3 regions of the Pseudomonas sp. BNK-30 genome follow, and region 3 is predicted to be linked to each of the others. Evidence: predicted binding sites of a transcription regulator. Region 3 holds the regulator's gene; each other region holds the start of a gene.
The links. Region 3 encodes sigma-54, which starts transcription at its own class of promoters, with help from an activator protein. Its sites were predicted from a motif close to ANTGGCATNNANNTTGCTNT; they were not measured.

Region 1 (10,395 bases), 1.4 Mb from region 3:
TTGCTGCTGAGCGTGATTGCCGCGCGCCCTCTGCGTGGCGAATGGGCCGGTGCAGAGGACGCGGGGCGCTGGCGGGTGCAGGTGAGGCTGCACGAATAAAAGAGGGGATGTCCCGGCCTGCCTGTACCAGGGTCCCCAAAGCTTGCGCTACTGCGTGTAAAAGAGGGGATTCCCGGCCTGCCTGTACCGAGGCCCCCGAAACTGGAGATACATTACGTATTGCAGGTGGCGTGCCAGTTTTGAAAAGCCTGGAAACATTGGGTTTCAGGGCGATCTGGCCGGTTTTTGAGGGGATTTGTGCCTTGGCGCGGTGCAGCTGGCACAGCTTCGGTGCATGGGCCGGAAATGGTTGGGGCCGCCAAGCGGCCCCAACGGTGTTACTGATTCAGCGGGAAGTCAGTGATCATCGCCCTCATCATCATCCCCGCCATCCACGTTCATCCCCAGTTCCTTGATCTTGCGGGTCAGGGTATTGCGCCCCCACCCCAGCAGCACCGCTGCATCCCGGCGGCGCCCGGCAGTATGCTTGAGCGCCGTCTCGATCATGATCCGTTCAAAGCTGGGCACGGCGCTGTCCAGCAGGTTGGATTGCCCGCGTGCCAAGGCTTGGTCGGCCCATTGGCGCAGCGCCTGCTCCCAGTTGGTCACCGGTGCAGCGTCCTGCGGCAGGTTGAGCAATTCGGGCGGCAGATCGCCGACCAGCACTTCGCGGCTGGACGCCATGACGGTGATCCAGCGGCAGGTGTTTTCCAGCTGGCGGACGTTGCCAGGCCAAGGCAGGTTGCGGATGAATTCTTCGGTTTCCGGCTTGAGCAGCTTCGGTTCGACGGCCAACTCCTGAGCGGCGCGGCCAAGGAAGTGGCGTGCCAGCGCGGGGATGTCCTCGCGGCGGTCGGCCAGGCGCGGGATATGAATACGGATCACGTTCAGGCGATGGAACAAGTCTTCACGGAACTTGCCAGCCTGTACCAGTGACTCGAGGTTTTGATGGGTTGCAGCGATGATTCGCACATCGACCTTTACGGGCACATGGCCGCCCACACGATAGAACTCCCCATCGGCCAGCACCCGCAGCAGGCGGGTCTGCGTATCGGCAGGCATGTCACCGATTTCGTCGAGGAACAAGGTGCCGCCGTCCGCTTGCTCGAAGCGGCCGCGTCGCAGGTTGGCCGCGCCGGTGAAGGCGCCTTTTTCGTGGCCGAACAGCTCCGACTCCATCAGGTCCTTGGGTATGGCGGCCATGTTCAGGGCAATGAACGGTGAGGCCGCCCGCGGGCTGTGGCGGTGCAGGGCGTGGGCCACCAGCTCCTTGCCGGTACCGGACTCGCCATTGATCAGCACGGTGATGTTGGAGTGGCTCAGCCGCCCAATGGCACGGAACACCTCCTGCATCGCCGGGGCTTCACCGATGATTTCCGGCGTACGGGCCAGGGCCTGGGGCACATCGAGGCCTTGCTGCTCCTGCGCATGCTGGTTGGCGCGCTTGACCAGCGAGACCGCCTCATCGACATCGAACGGTTTGGGCAGGTACTCGAAAGCGCCCCCCTGGTACGACGCCACTGCGCTGTCCAGGTCGGAATGGGCGGTCATGATGATGACCGGCAGGCGCGGGTGTTGGTCGCGAATCTGTGCCAGCAGGTCGAGGCCGCTGGCGCCGGGCATGCGAATGTCGGAAATGATCACGTCCGGCTGCTGCCGGGCCAAGCGGCCCATCACGCCATCGGCGCTGTCGAAGCTCTGGGTGGTCATGCCCTCCTGTTGCAGGGCTTTTTCCAGGACCCAGCGGATGGAGCGATCATCGTCGACGATCCATACGGTTTCACTTCGGCTCATGAGGCGGTGGCTCCTTGTTCCAGCGGCAGGAAGATCGAAAAGGCGGTGTGGCCGGCGTGGCTTTCACACTCGATCAGGCCTTGGTGCTGACTGATGATGTTCTGGGTAATGGCCAGGCCCAACCCGGTACCGTCCGGGCGGCCACTGACCATGGGATAGAAGAGGGTGTCTTGCAGTTCACTGGGGATGCCGGGGCCGTTGTCGATGATCTCGACGCGGGCCACCAGTCGGTGGCGCACATGGCCGATGGTGAACTGGCGCATCGCGCGACTGCGCAGGGTGATGCGGCCCAGGCGCAACTCGTTCTGTGAGCTGATCGCCTGCATCGCGTTGCGCACGATATTCAGTACCGCCTGGATCATCTGTTCGCGGTCGATCAGCACGTCCGGCAGGCTCGGGTCATAATCGCGCACCAAAGTGATGCATCCTTGGCTTTCTGCGTCGACCAGGCTGCAGACCCGCTCAAGGACTTCGTGAATGTTGGTCATGGCCAGCGATGGCAGCTTGTTCGAACCGAGCATGCGATCGACCAGGTTGCGCAGGCGATCGGCCTCTTCGATGATCACGTTGGTGTAGTCGCGCAGGCCATCTTCGGGCAACTCCCGGGCCAGCAGTTGCGCCGCGCCACGGATGCCTCCCAGTGGGTTCTTGATCTCGTGGGCGAGGCCGCGGACCAGCATCTTGGTGGTTTCCTGCTTGCTCAGCTGGGCTTCTTCCTTGGTGATGCGCAGCAGGCGGTCACGCGGGTGTACCTCCAGCAACAGCAGGGTGTTGCCCTGGTGCAGGATGGGCGTCACGGCATAGTCAACGGTGATGGTCTGGCCGGTCAGCGAGGTCAATTGGGCTTCGCGCTTGGTGAACGGGTGCGCCTGCTCGACCGCCTGGCGCAGGGAGTTGAGCGCCTCGGACGATTCGGTGAACAGTTCGCTGATGAACTGCCCGTGGCTGCGCTGCCCACTCACGGCCAGGAGCATTTCCGCAGCCGGGTTCATGTATTCCAGGCGCAGCTCGGCGTTAAGCAAGAGCGTGGCGGTGGTCAGGTTGTCCAGAAGCAGACGGTGCTGTGCATCGCTGATGGTCATAAGGCGTCGTTGACCTCTTTTGGCGCTTGCCGGGCATGGCGGTGAGCGTGGCCGGCGCACTATGGATCTGCTCATGCCAGGCTCTTTGCGTAGAAAATGCAAGAAACAAACCAAGGCTCCGAAAAGAAGCGGGATTGCTTTATAAACCCCCGAAATTGCGCCTATTCGGACCAGAAAGCACTGATTTACCGTTCAACGTGACCTGTTTTGGGGTGCGGGGCGGGGCATGCAACGTTGCATTGCACCAATATAGAGCATCGGTGCGCGTGGCGTATGGCGCCAGGGTGTTGGGGCGCTTCCGATCGGGACGGCTGGAAAAACAAAAACGGCCTTCATGAGAAGGCCGTTTCCGGGATTTCATCGGCGCAATGCGCCAATCAAATCAGCAGCTGTAGTACAGCTCGTATTCCAGCGGGTGCACGAAGGTACGGACCTTGATCTCTTCTTCGCTCTTCAGTTCGATGAAGGCATCGATGAAGTCGTCGGAGAACACGCCGCCCTTGGTCAGGAACGCACGGCCTTTATCCAGCTCTTCCAGAGCTTCTTTCAGGCTGCCGCAAACTTGCGGGATATCTTTCGCCTCTTCAGGCGGCAGGTCGTACAGGTTCTTGTCGGCAGCATCGCCTGGGTGGATCTTGTTCTGGATGCCGTCCAGGCCAGCCATCAGCAGGGCTGCGAAAGCCAGGTACGGGTTGGCCGATGGGTCCGGGAAGCGCGCTTCGATACGGCGGGCTTTAGGGCTGCCGACGTAAGGGATACGGATCGAGGCGGAACGGTTGCGTGCCGAGTAGGCCAGCATTACCGGGGCTTCGAAGCCTGGAACCAGGCGCTTGTAGGAGTTGGTCGACGGGTTGGTGAAGCCGTTCAGGGCCTTACCGTGCTTGATGATGCCGCCGATGAAGTACAGGGCGGTTTCGGACAGGCCGGCATAGCCTTCACCCGCGAAGGTGTTCTTGCCGTCTTTCCAGATCGACATGTGCACGTGCATGCCCGAGCCGTTGTCGCCGTACAGTGGCTTTGGCATGAAGGTGGCGGTACGGCCGTAGGCGTCGGCAACGTTGTGCACGACATATTTCAGGGCCTGTACTTCGTCAGCTTTCTTCACCAGGGTGTTGAACTTGACGCCGATTTCGTTCTGGCCGGCAGTCGCCACTTCGTGGTGGTGAACTTCGACGGTCTGGCCCATCTCTTCCAGTGCGTTGCACATGGCAGTACGGATTTCGTGGTCGTGGTCGAACGGCGGAACCGGGAAGTAGCCGCCTTTGACGCCAGGACGGTGACCTTTGTTGCCGCCTTCCACGTCAGCGCCAGTCATCCACGAGCCTTGCTCGGAGAAGATCTTGAACATCGAGCCGGAGATGTCCGACTGGAACTTCACTTCGTCGAAGATGAAGAACTCAGGCTCTGGGCCGGCGAAGACGGTGTCACCGATGCCGGTGCTCTTGAGGTACTCTTCAGCGCGCTTGGCGATCGCACGCGGGTCGCGATCGTAGCCCTGCATGCTCGACGGGTCGACGATGTCACAGGTGATGATCAGGGTCGGCTCTTCGGTGAACGGGTCCAGTACGGCGGTATCGTCGACCGGCATCAGGATCATGTCGGAGGCTTCGATGCCTTTCCAGCCAGCGATGGAGGAGCCGTCGAACATCTTGCCGACTTCGAAGAAGTCTTCGTCCAGGCCATCACGCGCTGGCATGGTCACGTGATGCTGAGTGCCTTTGGTGTCCGTGAAACGCAGATCAATCCACTTGACGTCATGATCTTTGATGAGTTGAACCGACTTCGACATGTTGTCCTCCGGATGGTCTAGAGCGCGGTGGGCCGCTGCCCTGGAAAAAAGGGTGTTGCCGGGCGCGGATAGTCGGCCAAGCTTACCTGCCTCACAAGGGAGCAAATTGCATGCCAGTGCCCGAAAATGGCGAGGCCGGGATAAAAGGGGGCGTTTGCGGGCATTTGGCGGCGGTTTGGCGGCGAAAAACGCACCCTTACGAGGCGGCTTTTGCTGTGGGCGCACCAATAGCGTGCACAGATCGGGTTGTGTGCTTCCTTTAAGGGCCTCATCGCTGGCAAGCCAGCTCCCACACCCTAAGCGCAGTCTTGAGGCCTACCGACGTCCTGTAGATGCTGGCTTGCCGGCGATGAGGCCAGTACAGGCAATATAAATCCAACCTTCTGTACAAAAGTTGGTCAAATCCTGAGCAATTTCCGATATAATTCGCGCCCCTCATTTTTCGGCAGGCCCTGCGCGCGCTGTTAACCAATGAAACTTATCGTCAAAGTCTTCCCAGAAATCACCATCAAGAGCCGGCCGGTACGCAAGCGCTTCATCCGCCAGCTCGGCAAGAACATCCGCAACGTGCTCAAGGACCTCGACCCTGAGCTCGCGGTCGATGGTGTCTGGGACAACCTCGAAGTGGTCACCCGCGTCGAAGACGAAAAAGTCCAGCGCGAGATGATCGAGCGGCTCACCTGCACCCCGGGCATTACCCACTTCCTGCAGGTGGAGGAATACCCGCTCGGTGACTTCGACGATATCGTCGCCAAGTGCAAGCAGCACTTCGGCCACCTGCTGGCCGGCAAGTATTTCGCCGTGCGCTGCAAGCGCGGGGGCCACCATGACTTCACCTCGATGGACGTCGACCGCTACGTTGGCAGCCAGTTGCGCCAGCAGTGCGGCGCCGCTGGCATCGAGCTGAAGCAACCTGAAGTGACGGTGCGCATCGAAATCCGCAACCAGCGCCTGTACGTGATCCACAACCAGCACCAAGGCATCGGCGGCTACCCGCTGGGCGCCCTGGAGCAGACCTTGGTACTGATGTCCGGCGGTTTCGACTCCACCGTGGCGGCCTACCAGATGATGCGTCGCGGCCTGATGACCCATTTCTGCTTCTTCAACCTCGGCGGCCGTGCCCACGAACTGGGCGTGATGGAAGTGGCCCACTACCTGTGGAAAAAGTACGGCAGCAGCCAGCGCGTGCTGTTCATCAGCGTGCCGTTCGAAGAAGTGGTCGGCGAGATCCTCAACAAGGTCGACAACAGCTACATGGGCGTGACCCTCAAGCGCATGATGCTGCGCGGCGCTGCGCGCATGGCCGATCGTCTGGAAATCGATGCGCTGGTCACCGGCGAGGCGATTTCCCAGGTGTCCAGCCAGACGCTGCCGAACCTGTCGATCATCGACTCGGCCACCGACAAGCTGGTGCTGCGCCCATTGCTGGCCAGCCACAAGCAGGACATCATCGACCAGGCGACCGAAATCGGCACCGCCGACTTCGCCAAGCACATGCCTGAATATTGCGGCGTGATCTCGGTGAACCCGACCACCCATGCCAAGCGTCACCGCATGGAGCATGAAGAGAAGCAGTTCGACATGGCCGTGCTGGAGCGCGCCCTCGAACGTGCCAAGTTCATCTCGATCGACCACGTGATCGACGAGCTGGGCAAGGACGTGGAAATCGAGGAAGTAAGCGAAGCGCTGCCAGGCCAGATCGTGATCGACATCCGTCACCCTGACGCCCAGGAAGACGAGCCTTTGGTGCTCGAGGGTATCGAAGTTCAGGTGATGCCGTTCTACGCGATCAACAGCAAGTTCAAGCAGCTGGATGAAACCCGCCAGTACTTGCTGTATTGCGACAAAGGTGTGATGAGCCGATTGCACGCACACCACCTGCTCAGTGAGGGACATGCCAATGTGCGTGTTTATCGTCCGGCATAAGACCCCAGGGCTGTATGGCGGCAGCATCCGCCATCGCCCTCCCGACCGCCGGGCCCGCTGAGCCTTTTACCTTCATATTGGCCGCCTAGACTGGCGGCAACCGAATCCTCTGATCGAGATACAGTTGTGATCGAAAATCTGCGTAACATCGCCATCATCGCCCACGTTGACCATGGTAAAACCACCCTGGTCGACAAACTCCTGCGTCAGTCCGGCACCCTGGAACGTAACGAGCTCAACGACGAGCGCGTAATGGACTCCAACGACCAGGAAAAAGAGCGCGGCATTACCATTCTGGCGAAAAACACCGCCATCAACTGGAACGGCTACCACATCAACATCGTCGACACCCCCGGCCACGCCGACTTCGGTGGCGAGGTTGAGCGTGTAATGTCCATGGTCGACTCCGTGCTGCTGCTGGTCGACGCCCAGGACGGCCCTATGCCGCAAACCCGCTTCGTGACCAAGAAGGCCTTCGAAGCCGGCCTGAAGCCGATCGTCGTGATCAACAAGGTCGACCGTCCGGGCGCCCGTCCTGACTGGGTTCTGGACCAGATCTTCGACCTGTTCGACAACCTCGGTGCTACCGACGAGCAGCTGGACTTCAAAGTGGTCTACGCCTCGGCCCTGAACGGCATCGCCGGTCTGGACCACACCGCCATGGCCGAAGACATGACCCCGCTGTACCAGTCGATCGTCGACAACGTACCTGCGCCGGACGTTGACCGTGAAGGCCCGTTCCAGATGCAGATCTCGGCACTGGACTACAACAGCTTCCTGGGTGTTATCGGCGTTGGCCGTATCGCCCGTGGCCGCGTGAAGCCGAACACTCCGGTGGTCGCCATCGACACCAACGGCAAGAAGCGTAACGGCCGTATCCTCAAGCTGATGGGCCACCACGGCCTGCACCGTATCGACGTCGAAGAAGCCCAGGCTGGCGACATCGTCTGCATCAGCGGTTTCGACGAGCTGTTCATCTCCGACACCCTGTGCGACCCGACAGCCGTCGAAGCGATGAAGCCGCTGACCGTTGACGAGCCAACCGTTTCGATGACCTTCCAGGTCAACGACTCGCCGTTCTGCGGCAAGGAAGGCAAGTTCGTCACCAGCCGTAACATCAAGGACCGTCTGGACAAAGAGCTGCTGTACAACGTTGCTCTGCGCGTTCAGGAAACCGATTCCCCTGACAAGTTCAAGGTATCGGGCCGTGGTGAGCTGCACCTGTCGGTACTGATCGAAACCATGCGCCGTGAAGGCTTCGAGATGGCCGTAGGCCGTCCTGAAGTGATCATCCGCGAAGTCGGTGGCGTCAAGCAGGAACCGTTCGAGAACGTCACCATCGACATCCCTGAAGAATCCCAGGGCAAGGTCATGGAAGAAATGGGCCTGCGTAAAGGCGACCTGACCAATATGGTTCCGGATGGCAAGGGCCGTGTTCGCCTGGAGTACAACATTCCAGCCCGTGGCCTGATCGGCTTCCGTAACCAGTTCCTGACCCTGACCAACGGCGCAGGCATCCTGACCTCGATCTTCGATCGCTACGACACCATGAAGTCGGGCCAGATGTCCGGCCGCCTCAACGGCGTACTGGTTTCGGTCGAGACCGGCAAGGCACTGACCTACTCCCTGGAAACCCTGCAGGCGCGCGGCAAGCTGTTCGTCGAGCACGGCCAGGAGATCTACAACGGTCAGATCATCGGTCTGAACAGCCGTGACAACGACCTGGGCGTGAACCCTACCAAGGGCAAGAAGCTCGACAACATGCGTGCTTCGGGCAAAGACGAAGTCATCGCCCTGGTTCCGCCGGTTCGTCACACCCTCGAACAGGCTCTGGAATTCATCCAGGACGACGAGCTGTGCGAAGTTACGCCGAAGTCGATCCGTCTGCGCAAGAAGATCCTGGACGAAGGCGAGCGTACCCGCGCTGCCAAGAAAGCCAAGAACTGAGTTAGCTCAGGCTGAATGAAAACGCCCCCGGTCGAAAGGCCGGGGGCGTTTTTTTTGTCTGGGCTTTTTGTATCAGCTGTACCGGCCTCATCGCCGGCAAGCCGGCTTCCACAGGTCCTTGCGCAACGATTTTGGGGCGGTGAGGCCAATGATCAGCGCGTGGCCACCTTGGGCTTGTAAGCGCAATACCCCGGCCGCGGCCCTACCTTCGGGTGGTTCCGGCAAGTATCCGGGCGCTTGTCATAAATGGTGCACAGCCGGCTCTTGCGGTCCAAATACATGCAATCATCGTTGCTCATCCGGGTCAGGGTGAAGATCCCCGACTTCTGGTTGAAGCGTTCGATGATGCCTTCCTTCTGCAGGCGTTTGGCCACGTTCTTTGGCGGTTCGTCCTTTTCGAACTCATCCACCACGCCGATGCGGATCAGGTCTTTGATCTTCACTTCCACAGGCAGGGTGCAGCAGGTCGAATGGCAGCCCCCGCACATGTGGCTGGCATAGCGCTGCCAGGTTTCCAGGCGGTCGACTTCGGCTGCGGCAATCAGGGTCGTTTTCATCGTTATAGGTGGCGGATCACGGTCTTGGGGCGCGCGATCATACCGGAGTTGTTCAATTTGTGAACAACCTTTTGCCGGATTGGCCAAGCCGGCATGAAAACTGCGAACCGAGGCTGTCACTCCCTGTCGAAGGGTCTAGTCTCAACACTCTCCCGCCGCTTTTGCCAATTTGCCCGAGGATGCCGCATGTCCCAGGAACCCAAAGCACGTGACGCCGAGGTGGCCGACTTTCGCGCCGCTGTACTGGACAAGCTGACCTACGCGGTCGGCAAGGACCCGGAGCACGCCTTTGACCACGACTGGTTCGAGGCCATTGCCCTGGCTGCCCGTGATCACATGGTCGATCACTGGATGGATCACACCCGTCAGGCCTACCGGCGCAGCCAGAAACGGGTCTATTACCTCTCTCTGGAGTTTCTCATCGGGCGCCTGCTCTACGACAGCCTGAGCAACCTTGGCCTGCTGGACATCGCCCGTGATGCGCTGGAGGGGTTGGACGTGGACCTGGAGCGCATCCGCCTGCTGGAACCGGACGCCGCACTGGGCAATGGTGGCCTGGGCCGTCTGGCCGCCTGTTTCATGGAGAGCATGTCGACGCTGGGCATCGCCGCCCACGGCTACGGCATCCGCTATGAGCACGGGCTGTTCCGCCAGGCCATGGTCGACGGATGGCAGCAGGAACAGACCGAAAATTGGCTGGATTTCGGCAACCCTTGGGAGTTCGAGCGCGCCGAGGTGATCTACCCGATCAGTTTCGGCGGCAGCGTCGAAACGGTGCAAGATACCCATGGTCAGCAACGTCAGGTGTGGTGGCCGGGCGAGACGGTACGTGCGGTGGCCTACGACACGCCAGTGGTCGGCTGGCGGGGCTCCAGCGTCAACACCTTGCGCCTGTGGCGCGCGCGGGCGCTGGAGGAGCTGCATCTGGAGCGCTTCAATGCCGGTGACCACCTTGGCGCGGTGGCCGAAGTGGCTCGCGCCGAGAGCATCTCGCGGGTGCTGTACCCGGCCGATAGCACAGAAGCGGGGCAGGAACTGCGCCTGCGCCAGGAATACTTCTTCGTCTCGGCGTCGCTGCAGGACCTGCTGCGACGCCACTTGAACATGCACAAGGACTTGCTCAACCTGCCGGATGCTGCGGCCATCCAGCTCAACGACACGCACCCGTCGATTGCCGTGGCCGAATTGATGCGGCTGTTGGTCGACCAGCATGAAATCCCGTGGGAAAAAGCCTGGGAGCTGACCGTCGGCACCCTGGCCT
Region 2 (10,395 bases), 2.4 Mb from region 3:
ACGCCGATGCGCACCTGCGACGGCGCCCGCGCTTCACCGCGCAAGCTGCTCACGCCGTCGCGCAGGGCCTGTACGCTGGGCCCGGCGTAATGCATGAAGCGGGTGCCGGCCGGGGTCAGCTCGACGCCCTGGCGGCTGCGCTCGAACAGGCGCGTCTCGAGCAGGTCTTCAAGCTCCTTGAGGGTCTTGGAAATTGCCGGCTGGCTGATCGCCAGAATGTCGGCGGCCCTGGCCAGGCTGCCCTGCCGGGCAATCTCCAGGAAGCACAGCAGGTGGCGGTACTTGATGCGGGTGTCGAGGTTCATGCGCCAAGCTTACCGCATCGCCACCTGTGGCGTATCCGGGTCGCGCTGCTGGCGGCTGGCGGCTTGCGGCTTGCGGCTTTCAGATCGGGTGAATATCCATTCGCCATGGAGGCGCTGATTCACCTTTGCGCCCTTACGGCGGGTTACTTTGGTCGTGGCCAAAGTAACCAAAACCGTCGGCTCCCATCATCCGGCCCCTACGCTGCGCTCCGGGGTTCCCTCGCTCCGGCCTTGCTCCCGGGAGGACCGCGCTGACGGCCCATCCATGGGCCGCAGCGCTTGACGGGCATCCATGCCCGTCACCTCCCTTCGCAAGACCTGCGCTCGGCCTCCTGAAGTCGCAATCGGCGGCGCCTGAGCTATCGCGCGCTTAGAAGCAAAAGCAAAGCAAAGCAAGAGCAAGCGCAAGAGACAGGCAAGAGCCGGGATCAGGCCATCGCCACTTCCACCGCCTCCCCGTTCATTCGTACCGGCCACACACGTAACCGCTGGCCGGGATCTTCCAGGCACGCACCGCTGTGCAGGCTGAAGTGCTGTTTGTACAGCGGTGCTGCCACCACCAGCTCGCCTTGCAGGCTGCCCACCAGCCCGCGGCCAATGATGTTGGCTCCGGAGCGTGGGTCGCGGTTGTCCACCGCGTACAGGCTCTGCGCCTGCCCAGGCAGGTAGAACAAGGCGACCTGGGTGCCATCGAGCCACACCACCACACCAGAGTCGGCGACCAGGTCATCGGTGTTGCACACCGCTTGCCAGTTGGGTTGCTTTGCCACAGCAGCATTGGACAGGTTCATCACACAGCCTCCTCGACGGTAGGGATCAGGTGCAGGGGTGCAGCGGGGCGACGCTGTTCACGCTCGCGGACAAAATGCACGTCCGGGTCGGCGCGTCGATCGTTGACGAACGTACGGAAGCGCTTGAGCTTTTCCGGGTCGTTGAGGGCGTTGGCCCATTCGCATTCGTACTGCTCGACCACATGCTGCATCTGCGCTTCCAGCTCGGCAGCCAGGCCCAGGCTGTCGTCGAGGATCACCTGCTTGAGGTAGTCCAGGCCGCCGTCCAGGCTTTCGCGCCATACCGACGTGCGCTGCAGCTTGTCGGCGGTACGGATGTAGAACATCAGCACGCGGTCGATCAGGCGCACCAGGGTCTCATCGTCCAGGTCGGTAGCGAACAGTTCGGCATGCCGTGGGCGCATGCCGCCATTGCCACAGACGTAAAGGTTCCAGCCTTTGTCGGTGGCGATCACGCCGATGTCCTTGCTTTGCGCCTCGGCACATTCGCGGGTGCAGCCAGAGACCGCGAACTTGAGCTTGTGCGGGCTGCGCAGGCCCTTGTAGCGGTCCTCCAGGCGCAGCGCCATGGCGACGCTGTCCTGCACACCGTAGCGGCACCAGGTGCTGCCTACGCAGGACTTCACCGTGCGGGTCGATTTGCCATAGGCGTGGCCAGTCTCGAAGCCGGCCTCGATCAGCTCGCCCCAGATCAGCGGCAGCTCGTGCAACTGGGCGCCGAACAGGTCGATGCGCTGGCCGCCGGTGATCTTGGTGTAAAGGTCGTACTTCTTGGCCACCTGACCGATCACGATCAGTTTGTCCGGGGTGATTTCGCCGCCGGGAATGCGCGGCACCACCGAGTAGGTACCGTTTTTCTGCATGTTGGCCATGAAGGTGTCGTTGGTGTCCTGCAGTGGCACCAGCGCAGGGTCCATGATCGGCTGGTTCCAGCACGAAGCGAGGATGTTGCCCACCGCCGGCTTGCAGATGTCGCAGCCGACATGGCCCTTGCCATGGCGCGCCAGCAAGTCGTTGAAGGTGCGTATGCCACCCACCCGCACCAGCCCGTACAGCTCCTGGCGGGTGTAGGCGAAGTGCTCGCACAGGCTCTTGTCCACGGTCACGCCACGGGCGGTGAGTTCATGCTCGAACACTTGCTTGAGCAACGCCGCGCAGCCGCCACAGCCGGTAGCCGCTTTGGTGCAGCCTTTGACCGCGGCAAGGTCGGCGCAACCACTGTCGATCGCTGCGCACACTGCGCCCTTGCTGACGTTGTGGCAGGAGCAGATGGTCGCGCTGTCAGGCAGCGCATCGGCGCCCAGGGCCGGTGCGCCACCGCTTTGCGGCAGGATCAGCGCCGCCGGGTCGGCAGGCAGGGCGATGCCGTTCTGAGCGTATTGCAGCAGTGTGTCGTAGTAGCTGTTGTCGCCCACCAGCACCGCACCGAGCACATGCTTGCCACTGGCATCGACCACCAGCCGGCGATAGGCGGCGTTGGCCTCGTCGATGAAGCGGTAGCTGCGCGAGCCGGGCGTGGCGCCATGGGCGTCGCCGATGGAGCCGACATCGACGCCCAGCAGCTTGAGCTTGGTCGACATGTCGGCCCCGGTGAATTCCCCGGCCGCCTCGCCCAACAGCAGCGCCGCCAGGTTGCGCGCCATGCTGTAGCCCGGAGCAACCAGGCCGAACACGCTGCCGTTCCACGAGGCGCATTCACCGATGGCGAAGATGCGTGGGTCGCTGGAGCGGCAGTGATTGTCGATCACCACGCCACCGCGCGCGGCGATCTCCAGGCCGCAGGCACGGCCCAGGGCGTCCTGCGGGCGGATGCCGGCAGAGAACACGACCAGGTCGGTTTCCAAGTGTTCGCCACCGTCGAAATTCATCCGGTAGCGGTAGGCCTCACCGTCGCTGATCGACTGGGTAGCGCGCGACAGGTGCACGCCGACGCCCAGGGCTTCGATCTGCGCCTTGAGCGCGGCGCCGCCTTCAGCATCCAGTTGCACCGGCATCAGCCGCGGGGCGAACTCCACCACATGCGCTTGAAGGCCCAGGGACTTAAGGGCGTTAGCTGCCTCGAGGCCCAGCAGTCCGCCGCCAACCACCACGCCACGGGTGGCATCAACGGCAGCGGCGCGTATCGCGTCGAGGTCGTCGAGGGTGCGATAGACCAGGCGCGCGTTGCCGCTGGAGCCCTCGATCGGGGGCACGAAGGGGTAGGAACCGGTGGCCAGGATCAGCTGGTCATACCCATAGCGGCCTTCGGCGGTAACCACTTCACAGCGCTCGCGGTCGATTTGCAGCACCGCTTCACCCAGGTGCAGGTGCACACCGTTGACGCCATAGAAGCCCTGCTCGCACAGCGCCAGGGTTTCGGCACAGCTGCCGCCGAAGTATTCAGACAGGTGCACGCGGTCGTAGGCGCGCTGGCGCTCCTCGCCGAACACACGCAGCTCGAAGCGCGCCAGCGCGCCGCGTTCGACCAGTTGCTCGACGCAATGGTGGCCCACCATGCCGTTGCCGACGATGACCAGTCGCTCTCGTTGCCCGCTGCTCGCTGTTGCCTTCATAAGCCGATCCTCGATCAAAAAAGCGCCTGGAGCCGAAGCTCCAGGCGCCTTTGCCTGTATTCATCACGGTGTGCCCCCGGTTGATCGCCGTTGATCAGTGGGGCTTGTTGTGTTGGAGATAAAGCATGGAATGTGCCAGTTATGTTGCCTGGCCCGGCCCTATCGCCGGCAAGCCGGCGCCCACAGCTGCAGCACAGGGCTTGAGAGCAGCGGAGCCCGTGCAGGAGCCGGCTTGCCGGCGATAGCGCCAGCCCAAACCATGCACATTCAAGGTGCGTTGCTCCCCATCCTGGAGCATTTCAGTACACATCCCGCCGATACCGCTTGGCCTTGCTCAAACCTTCCACATAGGCATCGGCATTCACACCCCCATGCTCGGCAATGATCTCGCGCAGCACCGCATCCACATCCTTGGCCATGCGCTGAGCATCACCACAGACATAGAAGTACGCCCCCGCCTCCAGCCACTGCCACACCTGTGCACCCTGCTCACGCATCCGCTGCTGCACATAGATTTTCTCTGCCTGGTCGCGGGAAAACGCCGTATCCAGGCGCAGGTGTCCGCTCGCCTGCCAGGCCTGCAACTGCGCGTGGTAATAAAAGTCGGTGGCTGCATATTGCTCGCCGAAGAACAGCCAGTTTTCCCCTTTTGCACCCCGCGCCTCGCGCTCTTCGAGGAACGCACGAAACGGTGCGATGCCTGTACCGGGGCCAATCATGATCAGCGGTACATCATCGTCATCAGGCAGGCGGAAATGCCTGGACGCCTGGGGGAAGATCGCCACCTTCGCAGCCTGCCCCCGGTCAGCGAGGAAGCTTGAGCACACCCCTTTTCGCTGGCCATAACGTACGGTAGAGACGGTCAGATGCACCTCGCCGGGGTGGGCAATCGGGCTTGAGCTGATCGAGTACAGCCGCGGTTGCAGGGGTTTGAGCAGTTCGAGCCAGGTTGCCAGCGGCAGGTCCTGTGCAAACGCGCGCAGCACGTCGACCAACTGCCGGCCCCACAGCCAATCCTGCAGTGCGGCCTTGCGTTCAGGCTGCAACAGGTGCCGCAGGTCGTCAGCCTGCTGGCTGAACACCTGCAGTTGCTGTGGGGTGACCCTGGCAATTTCCAGGTGCGACTCCAGTGCCTGGGCCAACGGCATGGGCGGCTGGCCCTTGAGTTGGACCTGGGTCTTGCCGTCCTGCTGCATCAGCGCCAGCAATTCCTCCACCAGCGCCGGGCAGTTGCGGGGCCACACGCCCAGCGCATCGCCCGCTGCGTAGGTGAAGCCGCTGCCTTGAATATCGAACACCAACTGGCGGGTTTCCTTGCTCGAGCCGGGGCCACTGAGCAGGTTGTTTTCCAGCAGGGTAGCCGCCCACGGCCGTTGCTTGCTGCAGGGCGCAGCCAGTGCGGGCTCGTTGACCGGTAGCGCTACGCCAGCGCTGCCCAGCTCGGGCAACAGCGCGTCGAGCCAGGTGGCAAAGGCCTCATCGAAATCCGGTTCACAATCGACGCGCGGCAGCAGGCGGCGCCCGCCCAGTTCGGCCAGGCGCTGGTCGAGCTTGCGACCAAACCCGCAGAACTGGGCGTAACTGGAGTCGCCCAGGGCCAGCACGGCATAAGGCAGCTCGGCGCAGTGGGCGCCCTCCTCGCCCTGCAGCGCCCGCCAGAACGCGGTGGCGCTGTCGGGCGCATCACCATCGCCGAAGGTGCTGGCAATCAGCAGCACACTGGCCGCACCTTGCAGCTGGCTTGGGCTGACCGCCTCCATGCAACTGAGCTGTACCTGCAGCCCTGCGCCGTGCAAACGCTCTGCGCAGCGCTCGGCCAGCGCCTCGCCATTGCCGGTCTGCGAGGCCCACAACACCTGATGTCGGGGCGGGCCGGGGGGCATGGCCAGCAGCACGCGGGCAGGCTCCGGGGCAAGGGTGGTGGTGCCAAGGTCGAGGGCATCGATGCGCTCGCCGGCAACCCGCTCAAGGGCCACGGCGCAGTGCTTGAGGGCAGGCTGCAGCGACAGCGGGTCGACCGCATCGCAGGTCACGGCATTGATTGCCAGGTGCTCGCCGATCACATCGTTCCAGTGGAACGGCGCGAAGCAATCGCCCGGCATGACCCGGTCGCTGACACGCGCCGGCAGCACGGCCCGGCCACGGCGCGAGCGGATCGCCACCTGGTCCTTGTCCTGGATACCCAGCCGCGCGGCATCCTCGGGGTGGAGTTCGACAAAGGGGCCGGGCTCCAGCCTGTTCAGCGCCGGTACCTTGCCGGTCTTGGTCAGGGTGTGCCACTGGTGTTGCACGCGGCCGGTATTGAGCACCAGCGGGTAATCGGCGTCCGGCAACTCCGACGCGGGCAGCCAGGGCCGGGCGAAGAAGCGGGCCTTGCCACTGGCTGTGGGGAACACAAGGGACGAGGGTGCGCCTTCTTCGATGTAACGCACGGGGCTGCGGTCGTCCACGCGGCCCGGCGCGCAAGGCCACTGGTGCGGCTTGTCACGCAGTTGCGGGTAGCCGACCCCACGCAGGTCGTAACCGGTGAGCGGGTTGTGGAAGCGGCGGATTTCGTCATACACCGCTTCGGCGTCGGGGTAATCGAAGGCCTCGGCATAACCCATGGCACAGGCGACCCGGGCGATGATCTGCCAGTCCGGCAAGCTCTGGCCTGGTGCAGCCACGGCGCGAGGCATCAGTGTGAGGTTGCGTTCGCTGTTGATCATCACGCCCTCACCTTCAGCCCAGAGGGCGGCGGGCAGGAGAATGTCGGCGTAAGGGTTGGTTTCGGTGTCGAGAAAGGCATCCTGGGTGATCACAAGCTGCGCCTGGCGCAGGCCATCGATCACCTGCTGGCGGTTGGCGACGCTGGCCACCGGGTTGCTGCAGATGATCCAGCAGGCCTTCACTTCACCCGTTTTCATCTGCTCGAACAGCGCTACCGTGCCCTCGCCGCTTTCTGCACGCAGGCTGCCGGGTGCCAGGCCCCATTGCGCTTCGACAAAGCTGCGGTCGGCGTCGATCAGCGCCGAACGTTGGCCCGGCAGTCCCGGCCCCATGTAGCCCATCTCACGGCCACCCATGGCATTGGGCTGGCCGGTCAGCGAGAACGGGCCACTGCCGGGGCGGCAGATGGCGCCGGTGGCCAGGTGCAGGTTGCACAGCGCATTGGTATGCCAGGTGCCGTGCACGCTCTGGTTCAGGCCCATGGTCCAGCAGCTCATCCATTCACCCGCGCTGCCGATCAACGCGGCAGCCTGGCGGATGTCATCTTCTGCAAGGCCGGTGATGGCCGCGACGCGTTCAGGCGTGTAGTCCTCGAGGAAGGCTGGCAGCGCTTCCCAGCCCTCGGTGTGGCGGGCAATGAAGGCGCGGTTTGTCTGGCCATTGCGGTGCAGCAGGTGCAGCAGGCCGTTGAGCAGGGCCAGGTCGCTGCCGGGGCGCACTTGCAGGAACAGGTCGGCCTTGTCGGCGGTGGCGGTGCGCCGCGGGTCGACAACGATCAGTTTCGCTCCAGCCTTTACCCGGTCGAGCAGGCGCAGGAAGAGGATCGGATGGCAGTCGGCCATGTTGGCACCGATCACCAGGAACACCTCGGCACGCTCGAAGTCCTGGTAACTGCCGGGCGGGCCATCGGCCCCCAGCGAGAGTTTGTAGCCGCTGCCGGCGCTGGCCATGCACAGGCGTGAATTGGACTCGATATGGCGCGTGCGGATAAAGCCCTTGGCCAGTTTGTTGGCCAGGTACTGGGCCTCCAGTGACATCTGCCCGGAGACGTAAAGCGCTACGGCGTCCGGGCCGTGCTGGTCGATGATGCCGCGCAGGCGCTCGGCAGCCTGGGCGATGGCCTGGTCCATGCTGCTGCGCGCCGGTTCATGGTCGCGTTGCTGGCGTACAAAGGCACTTTCCATGCGCCCGGCGGCGGTCAGGGGCAGGTGCGCGGTGAGGCCTTTGGTGCAGAGGCGGCCGAAGTTGCTCGGGTGCAGCTTGTCACCGCTGATCTTGCTGACCTTGCCATCGGCCACGCTCATGACGATGCCACAGCCTACGCCGCAATAGGGGCAGACGCTGCGTACTTCGGTGCTGGCCATGGGGGGGTCTCCTGGTGCAAACGCAAAAGGCGCCGGCTGCCCCCGGCTTGCTTTGCAAGCGAGGGCAACACGGCGCCTTTGTCGTGAAGGGTTGAAGGCGGTCGACGTTGACGGCCTTGATGGTGGTCTTTCAGCAATTGTTGGGCCAGCTGTGCCCTGGGGCCGCTTTGCGGCCCTTTCGCGACACAAGGCCGCCCCTACAGGCGCTAGCCATGTGCCGCTAACGGTTGCACAGCAGCCCCAAAACGGTGACCGACGCACCATCAGGTGGCAGCCGGGCGCCCCATGGCGCTATGCTGAAAGCTTTCCGCCTCAGAGCTACTTTGCACCCACATGTCCCAGGTGATCCTCAAGACCCCCGCCCAACTCGACCTTATGCGCAACGCCGGCCGTTTACTGGCCCAGGTATTCGCCGACCTCGATACCTTCATCCGCCCCGGCGTGACCACCATGCAGATCAACGACCGCGCCGAGGCCTTCATCGTCGGCACCCTCAAGGCGCGCCCGGCGAGCAAGGGCCAGTACGGTTTCCCCTACGCGCTCAATACCTCGGTGGACCACGTGGTCTGCCACGGCATGCCCAAGGCCGATGAGGTGTTGAGTGAAGGGTCGATCATCAACGTCGACATCACGCTGGAACAAGGCGGCTATATCGCCGACTCGTCGAAAATGTATTGCCTGGGCCCGGTCAGCGATGAGGCACGGCGCCTGGTCGACACCACCTATGAGGCCTTGTGGAAGGGGATTGAGCAGGTGCGCCCGGGGGCGACGCTTGGCGACATCGGCCACGCCGTCCAGGCCCATGCCGAGGCGGCGGGCTACAACGTGGTGCGCGAGTACTGCGGCCATGGCATTGGCCAGCAAATGCATGAAGGGCCAGAGGTGCTGCATTACGGCCAGCGCGGCATGGGCATGAAGCTCAAGCCGGGCATGGTGTTTACCATCGAGCCGATGATCAACCAGGGCGGGCGTGGCACGCGGACCTTGAAGGACGGGTGGACGGTGATTACCCGTGACCACACGCTGTCGGCGCAGTGGGAACATACCGTCGCGGTGACCGAGGATGGGGTCGAGGTGCTGACGCTACGCAAGGAAGAGCACGTGGGCTGAGCGCACGGCGCAGACACAAAAAAAGCGACCCTAAGGTCGCTTTTTTTGTTACTTCCGGGTGTTCAGTGGGCCCTGGAAGTGGAATATGGCGCAGCGGACGGGACTCGAACCCGCGACCCCCGGCGTGACAGGCCGGTATTCTAACCGACTGAACTACCGCTGCGCTATTCATCGAGTGGTGGGTGATGACGGGATCGAACCGCCGACCCTCTGCTTGTAAGGCAGATGCTCTCCCGGCTGAGCTAATCACCCTTCGTCTCGGTGAGGCGCGCATTCTACGGAGCAAGCGCAAGCGTGGCAAGTCGTTGGGCTGTTTTTTTTAAAAAAATTGAAAAGATTCAAACAGCACAAACAAAAAAAGCGACCCTAAGGTCGCTTCTTTTGTTACTTCCGGGTGTTCAGTGGGCCCTGGAAGTGGAATATGGCGCAGCGGACGGGACTCGAACCCGCGACCCCCGGCGTGACAGGCCGGTATTCTAACCGACTGAACTACCGCTGCGCTATACATCGAGTGGTGGGTGATGACGGGATCGAACCGCCGACCCTCTGCTTGTAAGGCAGATGCTCTCCCGGCTGAGCTAATCACCCTTCGTCTCGGTGTGGCGCGCATTCTACGGAGGGAGCGCCACCCTGGCAAGCACATTTTTCAACTTTTCTAAAAAAAATTCTCAGGCCTTTCAAAGACCTAGCGCCGTCTACGGTTTCTTTCCTCTATATGGCTGCTGGCCCGATGACAGGGCTGGCCTGGAACGGCTGCACGGAGAATAATGCCCCCCTTATGCATTAAGGAGAGACTCACCCTCATGTGGTTCAAGAACCTGCTGACCTACCGCCTGACCCAGGATGTCCCGTTCGAGGCTGAAGCACTGGAGGCCGCCCTGGCCAGCAAGCCGGCCCGCCCCTGCGCCAGCCAGGAGCTGACCACTTATGGTTTCGTCGCGCCGTTCGGCAAAGGCGAAGACGCTCCCCTGGTGCACGTCAGCGGCGAGTTCCTGCTGATTGCCGCGCGCAAGGAAGAACGCATCCTGCCAAGCAGCGTCGTAAACGATGCTGTCAAAGAGAAGGTCGAAGAGATCGAGACCGAGCAGATGCGCAAGGTCTATAAAAAGGAACGCGACCAGATCAAGGACGAGATCATCCAGGCCTTCCTGCCGCGCGCGTTCATCCGCCGCTCGATGATCTTCGCCGCCATCGCCCCGCGCCTGGGCATGATCCTGGTCAACTCGGCCAGCGCCAAGCGCGCCGAAGACCTGCTGTCGACCCTGCGTGAGGTGATGGGCTCGCTGCCGGTGCGCCCTGCCACGGTCAAGATCGCACCGGCCGCGACCATGACCGACTGGGTCAAGTCGCAGCAGGCTGCCGAAGGTTTCTATGTGCTGGATGAATGCGAGTTGCGCGACACCGCCGAAGATGGCGGCATCGTGCGCTGCAAGCGCCAGGACCTGACCGGCGAGGAAATCCAGCTGCACCTGAGCACTGGCAAGGTGGTCACCCAGCTGGCCCTGGCCTGGCAGGACAAGCTGTCGTTCGTGCTCGACGACAAGATGGTGATCAAGCGCCTGAA
Region 3 (10,395 bases):
TCGATCGCCGAGCGACCAAACAGGCGGATACGTTCAAGCAAGGATTTTCTGCGCATCAACGCGCCCCCAACAGATCGGCGCGGTAGTCAGGCGCAGGGAAGTGGAATGGCACCGGGCCGTCCGGATCGCCCTTCATGAACTGGCGAATACGCGGATTGTCCGAGCCCATCAGCTCATCGGGCGTGCCCTGGCCCAGCACCTGGCCGTCACCCACTACGTAGATGTAGTCGGCGATGCTGGCGGTTTCGGCCAGATCGTGGGATACCACGATGCTGGTGATACCCAGCGCGTCATTGAGCAGCCGGATCAGGCGTACCAGTACACCCATGGCGATCGGGTCCTGGCCGACGAACGGCTCGTCATACATGAGGATCTGCGGATCCAGCGCAATCGCCCGGGCCAGCGCCACGCGCCGTTTCATGCCTCCGGACAGTTCGTCGGGCATCAGGTCGATGGCACCACGCAAGCCCACGGCCTGCAGCTTCATCAACACGATGTCGCGGATCATCTCGTCCGACAGCTGGGTGTGCACGCGCAGCGGGAAGGCAACGTTCTCGAACACATCGAGGTCGGTGAACAGGGCACCGCTCTGGAACAGTACTCCCATCTGCTTGCGCGCATCGAACAGGTCGCTGCGCGACAGGCTCGGCAGGTTCTGCCCGGCAACCCATACTTCACCAATGGACGGACGCAACTGCGCGCCCATCAGGCGCAACAGCGTGGTCTTGCCGCAACCCGACGGCCCCATGATGCCGGTGACCTTGCCACGCGGAATGCGTATGTCGACATTGCTGAAAATGCTGCGCGAACCGCGCTTGAAGGTGACGCCCTTCAACTCGACCGCGTAGGCGCTATCCACACTCATCTAGACTCCTTGCTAGTACAGCCATGTCCTAATGGACGCCGGCCCTCATCTTGAAGACACACGCGCCCCTGGCGGGCCGAATAGCGGCGAACTATAGCACCGCTGACAGGGTGGCCCCAAGGCCATGGAGCGAGTCGTTCAGGCCAGCGACAGGCTTCGATGTCTTTTCATTGCACAATCGAAAGGGTGAGGCTTTCTTACATTGCGGCTATAATCGCCGCCTTTTCATCAGGCATTGCTTTTCGACATGAGCCAATCCAGTGAGCTGATCCAGTCCGCCCAGCGCACCCTGCGCCTGGAAATCGAGGCCGTACAAGGTTTGACGGCCAGCATCGATGCCAACTTCGTCAAGGCCTGCGAGCTGATCCTGGCGAGCAAGGGCCGCGTCGTGGTGGTCGGCATGGGCAAGTCTGGGCATATCGGCAACAAGATCGCCGCAACCCTGGCCAGCACCGGCACGCCGGCGTTTTTCGTGCATCCGGCTGAAGCCAGCCATGGCGACATGGGCATGATCACCCGTGGCGATATCATCCTGGCCCTGTCCAATTCCGGCAGCACCGCCGAAATCGTCACCTTGCTGCCGCTGATCAAGCGCCTTGGCATCGAGCTCATCAGCATGACCGGCAACCCCGACTCCCCGCTGGCCCAGGCCGCCGAGGTCAACCTCGATGCCCGTGTCGCCCATGAGGCTTGCCCACTGAACCTGGCGCCCACCTCATCGACCACGGCAGCACTGGTGCTGGGCGACGCCCTGGCCATTGCCCTGCTCGAAGCGCGCGGCTTTACCGCAGAAGACTTCGCCTTCTCGCACCCCGGTGGCGCACTGGGCCGCCGCCTGCTGCTCAAGGTCGAGAACGTCATGCACGCTGGCACCGAACTGCCCCAGGTACAACGTGGCACACTGCTCAAGGACGCCCTCCTTGAAATGTCCCGCAAAGGCCTGGGCATGACCGTGGTCGCCGAAGCGAACGGCACGCTGGCCGGGATCTTCACCGACGGCGACCTGCGCCGCAGCCTGGACCGCAACATCGACGTGCACACTACCCTGATCGACCAGGTCATGACCGTGCACGGCAAGACAGCCCGCGCCGAGATGCTCGCCGCCGAAGCACTGAAGATCATGGAAGACCACAAGATCAGCGCCCTGGTGGTGGTGGACAAGGACGACCGCCCGGTCGGTGCCCTGAACATGCACGACCTGCTGCGCGCAGGCGTGATGTAAATGAGAACGACGCAAATGACCCAGAACCTGATGCAGCGCGGCAAGGCCATCAAGCTTGCCGTGTTCGATGTGGACGGTGTGCTCACCGATGGCCGCCTTTACTTCCTCGAAGATGGCAGCGAATTCAAGACGTTCAACACCCTCGACGGCCAAGGCATCAAGATGCTGATGGCTTCGGGCGTGACCACGGCAATCATCAGCGGGCGCAAAACCCCGGTGGTCGAGCGTCGCGCAAAAAACCTCGGCATCCCGCATCTGTTTCAGGGCCGCGAGGACAAACTGGTGGTGCTCGACGGCCTGCTCGCCGAACTGGGCCTAAGCTATGAGCAGGTCGCCTATCTGGGCGACGACCTGCCCGACCTGCCGGTCATTCGCAAGGTCGGCCTGGGTATCGCCGTGGCCAATGCAGCGCCCTTCGTTCGCCAGCATGCCGACGGCGTGACCCAGGCACGCGGCGGCGAGGGCGCCGCTCGCGAATTCTGTGAGCTTATCATGCAGGCCCAGGGCACCCTGGACGCTGCCAACGCCAACTACCTGTAGGTTGCCCATGTTCAGCAAGAAAGCCCGCAATATTGCGCTGCTCGCGGTGATCGCCGCCCTGCTGGCGGCAATAGGCTACTGGAATGTCAGCCCCGAGAGCTTCCTCGACAAGCCGGTAGCGCAGGTCGACGAAAGCGCGATCGACTATTATGCGATCAACGCCCACAGCGTACAGTTCTTGCCCGATGGCAAGCTGCAGTATGAAATGACCGCCGACAAGGTCGAACACCTCAAGGCCACCGAGGTCACACTGGTGACCACGCCCGACCTGCATATGTACCGCGGCACCGAATACCCCTGGCACATACAGAGCGTGCGCGCCGAGGTCAACCCGGACGGCACCGAGGTCGAACTGATCGACAAGGTGCGCGTGGCCCGCACCGATGAGAAGCAGCGTGAGACCATCATTACCAGCTCACGCATGACCGTGTTCCCGCAGAAGCAATATGCGCAGACCGAGCAAGCCGTTAGAATCGACGGCGCCGGTGGCACAACTACGGGCAAAGGAATGAAAGCGTATTTGAAAGAAGGCAGGATGGACCTGCTCTCTAACGTAAGAGGACAGTATGAGGCTCGTTAAAACCCTCCCCCTTTTGCTCAGCCTGAGCGCAGCACTGGGAAGCGCGAGCGCCTTCGCCCTGCCGACCGACCGTGACCAGCCTATCCGCATCCAGGCCGACAACGCGCACCTGGACGACAAGCAAGGCGTAGCCACCTACACCGGTGACGTGATCATCACTCAGGGCTCGATGATGATCAAAGGCAATACCGTGACCATGACCCGCGCCGCCAACGGTGACATCGACGTGGTCACTTCGGTGGGCAACCTGGCCTATTTCGAGCAGCAGCAAAGCGCCGCCAAGCCTGACAAGATGAAAGGCTGGGCCGTGACCATCCAGTATCAGGCGCAAAAGGACACCGTGATTCTCACCGACCGCGCCAAGGTCGAAAACGAAGGCAACACCACCGAAGGCGAGAAGATCGTCTACAACACCAAGTCCCAGGTTGCGACCGCCGGTCGCGGCGGCAACGTGACCCAGCCACGTCAGCGCATCGACATGGTGATCCAGCCGAAGAAGAAGGCCGAGTAAATGGCAACCCTCAAAGCCCAGCACCTGGCCAAGAGCTACAAAGGGCGTCAAGTCGTGCGTGACGTCAGCCTGTCGATCGACAGCGGTCAGATCGTCGGCCTGCTAGGCCCCAACGGCGCAGGCAAGACGACCTGCTTCTACATGATCGTCGGCCTGGTCCAGGCCGACCAGGGGCGCGTGCTCATCGACAACCTCGATGTCAGCCATCAGCCCATGCACGGGCGCGCACGCGCCGGCATCGGCTACCTGCCGCAGGAAGCTTCGATCTTCCGCAAGCTGTCGGTGGCCGACAACATCATGGCCATCCTCGAGACCCGCAAGGAGCTCGACCGTGAGGGCCGCCGCAAGGAGCTGGAAAGCCTGCTGCAGGAGTTCCACATCAGCCACATCCGCGACAACCTCGGCATGAGCCTTTCCGGCGGCGAGCGTCGCCGTGTCGAGATCGCACGCGCCCTGGCAACCGCCCCCAAGTTCATCCTGCTGGACGAACCCTTCGCTGGCGTCGACCCCATTTCGGTCGGTGACATCAAGCAGATCATCCACCACCTCAAGGCCAAGGGCATCGGCGTACTGATCACCGACCACAACGTCCGCGAGACCCTGGATATCTGCGAAACCGCCTATATCGTCAATGACGGGCAACTGATCGCCGAGGGCGATGCGCAGACCATCCTGGCCAACGAACTGGTCAAGGAAGTTTACCTGGGTCACGAGTTCCGACTCTGATTCAGGGACGCGCCTGGAGCACTGGTTTTACAGCCTTGAATGGGCTTAAGTTGTTACAGTGCTCTAGGCAAACGCTACAATTTAAGGCATAAAACTTGCTTGAAATTGGCGCTCCGGCGCCCTCGTGTAGTGGATGGCGCATGCGCGCCGGCGAACAAGGTATTAGCCCCTGCCATGAAACCATCGCTCGTCCTAAAAATGGGCCAGCAACTGACGATGACCCCGCAGTTGCAACAGGCCATCCGCCTACTCCAGCTCTCTACCCTGGACCTTCAGCAGGAAATCCAGGAAGCGCTGGAGTCCAATCCGATGCTCGAACGTCAGGAAGACGGCGAAGACTTCGACAACAGCGACCCGATGGCGGATAACGCCGAGAGCAAGCCGGCCGCCGAAGTCCAGGACAACAGCTTTCAGGAAAGCACCGCCAGTGCCGAGACCCTGGAAGACGGTGAGTGGAACGAGCGCATCCCCAATGAGCTTCCGGTCGACACGGCCTGGGAAGACATCTACCAGACCAGCGCCAGCAGCCTGCCGAGCAACGATGACGACGAGTGGGACTTCACCACCCGCACATCAGCCGGCGAAAGCCTGCAAAGCCACCTGCTGTGGCAGCTGAACCTGGCACCGATGTCCGATACCGACCGCCTGATCGCAGTCACCCTTATCGACAGCATCAACGGCCAAGGTTATCTGGAAGACACGATCGAAGAGATCTGCGCCGGTTTCGATCCGGAGCTGGATATCGAACTGGACGAAGTCGAAGCGGTGCTGCACCGTATCCAGCAGTTCGAGCCTGCAGGCGTCGGCGCACGCAACCTGGGCGAGTGCCTGTTGCTGCAACTGCGCCAACTTCCGGCCAGCACACCATGGATGGCCGAGGCCAAGCGCCTGGTCACCGAGTTCATCGACCTGCTCGGCGGGCGCGACTACAGCCAGCTGATGCGCCGCATGAAGCTCAAGGAAGACGAGCTGCGCCAGGTCATCGAGCTGGTTCAGAGCCTCAACCCGCGCCCGGGATCGCAAATCGAGTCCAGTGAGCCGGAATACGTGGTGCCCGATGTCATCGTGCGCAAGGACAGCGATCGCTGGCTGGTCGAACTGAACCAGGAAGCGATCCCGCGTCTGCGGGTCAACCCGCAATATGCCGGCTTCGTCCGCCGGGCCGACACCAGCGCCGACAACACCTTCATGCGCAACCAGTTGCAGGAAGCACGCTGGTTCATCAAGAGCCTGCAAAGCCGCAATGAAACACTGATGAAAGTCGCCACACAGATCGTCGAGCATCAGCGCGGTTTCCTGGACCACGGCGACGAGGCAATGAAACCCCTGGTACTGCATGACATCGCCGAAGCCGTGGGCATGCACGAGTCGACCATCTCGCGGGTGACCACGCAGAAATTCATGCACACGCCACGCGGCATCTACGAACTGAAATACTTTTTCTCAAGCCACGTCAGCACCTCCGAGGGCGGAGAATGCTCGTCCACGGCAATCCGCGCGATCATCAAGAAACTGGTTGCGGCGGAAAATCAGAAAAAGCCATTGAGTGACAGCAAGATCGCTGGTTTACTGGAGGCACAAGGCATCCAGGTAGCCCGTCGCACCGTCGCCAAATACCGCGAGTCTCTCGGCATCGCACCGTCGAGCGAACGCAAGCGACTGATGTAGCCCCTCGGATCTGCCACAGCGTTTGTGGGGCAGGTGCAAGACCTGCCTCTTTATGCACGGGCAACAAAGGAGAAGCTGTATGCAAGTCAATATCAGTGGACAGCATGTAGAAGTCACCGAGCCGCTGCGCGATTACGTGCTTGAAAAGCTCGCCCGGGTGGAGAGTCACTTCGACAAGATCACCAACGTGCAGGTCATCATGAAAGTCGAGAAGCTGCAGCAGAAGGTCGAAGCGATCCTGCAGATTCCAGGCGGTGAAGTGGTTGCCAACGCCGAACACGAAGACATGTATGCAGCGATCGATGCCTTGGCCGACAAGCTCGACCGCCAACTGAAAAAACACAAGGAAAAACAGCAAAGCCTGCTGCAAGGTGCAGCCGCCCGCTGATCCCCTCATCCATGATCCGACTTGAAACCATCCTGACCCCCGGCCGTTCCCTGGTGAACGTGCCGGGTGGCAGTAAGAAGCGCGCCTTGGAAAAGGTCGCTAATCTGATTGCCGATCAAATACCCGAGCTGGAGATGCAAGACGTCTTCGAAAAGCTGATCGCTCGTGAAAAGCTCGGTTCCACAGGCTTCGGCAATGGCATCGCCATACCTCACTGCCGGCTCGAAGGCTGCACCTCTCCCGTCAGTGCCCTGCTGCACCTGGATGCTCCGATCGACTATGACGCCATCGATGGCGCGCCAGTCGACCTGCTGTTCATCCTTCTGGTGCCGGAGGCTGCCACCGACGCCCATCTGGAACTGCTGCGCCAGATCGCCAGCATGCTGGATCGCAAGGAAGTTCGCGAGCGCCTGCGTGCCGCCAACAGCAGCGAGGCCCTGTACCAGGTAGTCCTGGACGCACAGAACGAGCACTGAACATGCGCCTGATCATCGTCAGCGGCCGGTCCGGCTCCGGCAAGAGTACCGCCCTCGACGTGCTGGAAGACAACGGCTTTTACTGTATCGATAACCTGCCTGCCGGTTTACTGCCGCAGCTGGCGGAAAACGCGTTGATCCATACAGAGTTGCTGCAACCGAAAGTGGCAGTGTCCATTGATGCCCGCAACCTGCCCAGCCACCTGTCACGCTTCCCCGAACTGCTCGCCGAAGCGCGTGGCCGCCATATCCAGTGCGATGTGCTGTTTCTCGACGCCGACGAGGACACGCTGCTCAAGCGTTTCTCCGAAACGCGCCGGCGTCATCCGCTGACAAATGCAGATCGCTCACTGGCCGAAGCGATCCGCGTGGAAAGCGAACTGTTGGGGCCAATCTCCGACCTCGCCGACCTGAAGATCGACACTACCAGCCTCAACCTTTACCAACTGCGCGACTCGATCAAGTTGCGCCTACTCAATCAGCCTGAGCCCGGCACCGCATTCCTGGTCGAATCGTTCGGCTTCAAGCGTGGCATGCCGGTCGATGCAGACCTGGTTTTCGATGTACGCTGCCTGCCCAACCCGTACTGGAAGCCCGAACTGCGTGAGCATTCTGGCCTGGATCAGCCGGTTATCGATTACCTTGCCGCGCAGCCGGATGTCGAAGAGATGTTTACCGATATCTCGACCTACCTGCTCAAATGGCTGCCCCGCTTTGCCGCCAGCAACCGCGCCTACGTCACCATCGCCATTGGCTGCACAGGTGGCCACCACCGCTCGGTGTACATCACCGAGCGCCTCGGCCAGCTGCTGCAACAGTCCTTGAAAAACGTCCAGGTCCGCCACCGCGACCTCTAGCCCACAGGATCCGCACCACGATGCCCGCCCGCGAAATCACCATCATCAACAAGTTGGGCCTGCATGCCCGGGCGGCCGCCAAGTTCGTCGGCGTAGCCGGGCGCTTCCCCTGCCAGGTGCGGGTGGGCCGCGCACCCGACAAGCTGGTGGACGGCAAGAGCATCATGGCCGTGATGATGTTGGCGGCAGGCAAAGGCACCCAGGTGCACCTGCACACCGAGGGTGAGCAGGACAACGATGCGCTGGAAGCGCTGGTAGCGTTGATCAACAACTACTTCGACGAAGGCGAATAAGCCACCCCAAATCCAGGCTGGCCTCATCGCCGGCAATGCCAATTCAAGACATCGCCGTATCCATCACCATCATCAGGCAAAAACCCACGCACAGCCCGAGGCTGGCCAAACGGTGATGCCCATTGCTGCGCGACTCGGGGATGATTTCCTGGGTCACCACCAACAACATCGCCCCTGCCGCACAGGCCAGGCCCAGCGGTAGCAGCAATTCGGCGACATTCACCAGCCAGGCACAGATCACCGCTGCCAGTGGCTCCACCAACCCCGACGCGGCACCGATCAGAAACGCCTTGAACCGCGGCATCCCCGCCCCTGCCAGCACCAGCGCAATGACCAACCCTTCGGGTACATCCTGCAAGGCGATACCCATGGCCAGGCTGTCAGCGTCGGCCATGCCACCGCCCGCCGAAACACCGATAGCCATGCCTTCAGGAATGTTGTGGGCGATGATGGCGATCACGAACAGCCAGATTCGCGCCGCGATCACCGGCTGCCTCTCGTTGCCGACCAAGGCCTCGGGCGAAGCACCTGAGACTTTCAGATCGACCACGAACAGGCACATCGCACCGAACAGTAAACCGGCACTGATCAGGCCTCCCGCGCCCCAAGGGCTGAAACCTATGGACTGAGCGGCATCCAGCCCAGGGATGATCAGCGAGAAAGCGGTGGCCGCCAGCATCACACCGGCCCCGAAACCCAATAAGGTATCGGCCAGGGCCACCGGCATGTTGCGAATCACCAGCACCGGTACCGCGCCCAGCGCTGTTCCCAGCGCGCACAATGCGCCGCCCTCAAGGGCACGCAACATGCGTGGGTCCAGGTCCAGCCAGGCGATGCCCCGGGCCACCAGCAGGGCTGTGCCAACCAAGAGCAGCAAAGTACCCAGCGCCAGCCGGAACAGGCGCACACTACTGACCGACATCACCTCTGAGCGCATACCGGTCCGACTCACTGGCTGGCTTCGAGATAACGACGTTCCACTTCGGCCCAGTCAATTACGTTGTAGAAAGCCCCAATGTATTCCGGGCGACGGTTCTGGTACTTCAAGTAGTAGGCATGCTCCCACACATCCAGGCCGAGGATCGGTGTGTTGCCATGCATCAGTGGGCTGTCCTGGTTGCCGCTGCTTTCCACCACGAGTTTCTGCTCAGGGGTCACGCTGAGCCAGGCCCAGCCGCTGCCGAAGCGGGTCAGCGCAGCTTTGGTGAAAGCTTCCTTGAACGCCTCGAAACCACCCAGTTCAGCCTCGATGGCCTTGGCCACCAGGCCCTGTGGCTGGCCGCCGCCTGTGGGCGACATGACCTTCCAGAACAGCGAATGGTTGGCGTGACCACCCCCATGGTTGGTCACCGCGCCTCGCAGGTTCTCCGGCAACTGCTTGACCGCAGCAACCAGCTTTTCAACCGGCCATTCAGCCCACTCGGTACCTTCGACCGCGGCGTTGAGGCCGTTGACGTAGGTCTGGTGGTGCTTGGTGTGGTGGATTTCCATGGTCTGGGTATCGATGTTCGGTTCCAGCGCATCGTAGGCATAGGGCAATGCAGGCAAGGTATGAGGCATATCAATGGATTCCGTAAGCTTGGGTTGTGGGCGGCAGGTCCGGCTGGGCAGCCAGTTCACTGGCCAAGGGCGCCTGGCGATCGAGCAGACGCTCGGTGCGCGGATACTGGCCGTACTCGGCAATGAAGCTCAGCAATTGGGTGTAAGTGCGCCCGCTGTGGCGCAGCGCGGCATCACGCAGCGCCTGCGGCAAACGCGCTTGCTGGCTGGCCTGGAGCAGGCGCTGGTGAGCGGCGCACAGGTAGTCGACGCTCTCCTGCGGCTGGTTCAGGCGCAGGTGCAGGTCGGCCAGGTTGTGATGGGCGACGACGAACGCCGCCACCGCTTCGTCGACGTCATGCCAGCGCTCCAATAGCACCTGGGCCAGAGCCAGGGCTTGCAGGTAGAGTTCCCGGGCATCGACCAGCTCGCCCTGTTCGAACAGGCGATTGGCGGCCTCGGTGGTGCGTTTCCAGTGCTGCATGACACGTCTCCTGGGCGATGACGCGGGTCAGATGCCCCCAGCGGTGAGTTTTTCCGGGTCCAGCAGCGCCTCGAGCTGATCGCGCGACAGGTCGGTATGCTCCAGCGCCACGTCGATGATCGGCCGGCCCTGCTTGTAGGCGGTCTTGGCGATCTCGGCGGCCCTGAGATAGCCGATGATCGGGTTCAGCGCGGTGACCAGGATCGGGTTGCGCGCCAGGGCTTCCTTGAGCTTGTTCTCGTTGAC

Region 1: glnA (type I glutamate--ammonia ligase) is a predicted target of sigma-54. The motif match lies at 4,803-4,822, and genes of this name have one in related genera.
Region 2: nirB (nitrite reductase large subunit NirB) is a predicted target of sigma-54. The motif match lies at 3,769-3,788, and genes of this name have one in related genera.

Annotation. Positions count from the first base shown of each region.
Region 1 covers NZ_CP179904.1:4,386,152-4,396,546, reverse strand. The annotation lists gene ACMGGN_RS20360 (hypothetical protein) at 1-99, shown strand, start outside; gene ntrC (nitrogen regulation protein NR(I)) at 397-1,833, opposite strand; gene glnL (nitrogen regulation protein NR(II)) at 1,830-2,915, opposite strand; gene glnA (type I glutamate--ammonia ligase) at 3,298-4,704, opposite strand; gene thiI (tRNA uracil 4-sulfurtransferase ThiI) at 5,176-6,630, shown strand; gene typA (translational GTPase TypA) at 6,757-8,577, shown strand; gene ACMGGN_RS20330 (YkgJ family cysteine cluster protein) at 8,730-9,134, opposite strand; gene ACMGGN_RS20325 (glycogen/starch/alpha-glucan phosphorylase) at 9,321-10,395, shown strand, end outside.
Region 2 covers NZ_CP179904.1:3,344,253-3,354,647, forward strand. The annotation lists gene pcaQ (pca operon transcription factor PcaQ) at 1-305, opposite strand, end outside; gene nirD (nitrite reductase small subunit NirD) at 734-1,096, opposite strand; gene nirB (nitrite reductase large subunit NirB) at 1,096-3,648, opposite strand; gene ACMGGN_RS15570 (molybdopterin-dependent oxidoreductase) at 3,948-7,721, opposite strand; gene map (type I methionyl aminopeptidase) at 8,055-8,831, shown strand; tRNA gene ACMGGN_RS15580 (tRNA-Asp) at 8,918-8,994, opposite strand; tRNA gene ACMGGN_RS15585 (tRNA-Val) at 9,008-9,083, opposite strand; tRNA gene ACMGGN_RS15590 (tRNA-Asp) at 9,254-9,330, opposite strand; tRNA gene ACMGGN_RS15595 (tRNA-Val) at 9,344-9,419, opposite strand; gene rdgC (recombination-associated protein RdgC) at 9,635-10,395, shown strand, end outside.
Region 3 covers NZ_CP179904.1:329,527-339,921, reverse strand. The annotation lists gene mlaE (lipid asymmetry maintenance ABC transporter permease subunit MlaE) at 1-56, opposite strand, end outside; gene ACMGGN_RS01585 (ATP-binding cassette domain-containing protein) at 56-865, opposite strand; gene ACMGGN_RS01580 (KpsF/GutQ family sugar-phosphate isomerase) at 1,113-2,087, shown strand; gene ACMGGN_RS01575 (KdsC family phosphatase) at 2,103-2,627, shown strand; gene lptC (LPS export ABC transporter periplasmic protein LptC) at 2,635-3,207, shown strand; gene lptA (lipopolysaccharide transport periplasmic protein LptA) at 3,194-3,718, shown strand; gene lptB (LPS export ABC transporter ATP-binding protein) at 3,719-4,444, shown strand; gene ACMGGN_RS01555 (RNA polymerase factor sigma-54) at 4,619-6,112, shown strand; gene hpf (ribosome hibernation-promoting factor, HPF/YfiA family) at 6,192-6,500, shown strand; gene ptsN (PTS IIA-like nitrogen regulatory protein PtsN) at 6,512-6,976, shown strand; gene rapZ (RNase adapter RapZ) at 6,979-7,833, shown strand; gene ACMGGN_RS01535 (HPr family phosphocarrier protein) at 7,854-8,126, shown strand; gene ACMGGN_RS01530 (ZIP family metal transporter) at 8,170-9,063, opposite strand; gene ACMGGN_RS01525 (superoxide dismutase) at 9,075-9,686, opposite strand; gene ACMGGN_RS01520 (hypothetical protein) at 9,688-10,149, opposite strand; gene ACMGGN_RS01515 (class II fumarate hydratase) at 10,177-10,395, opposite strand, start outside.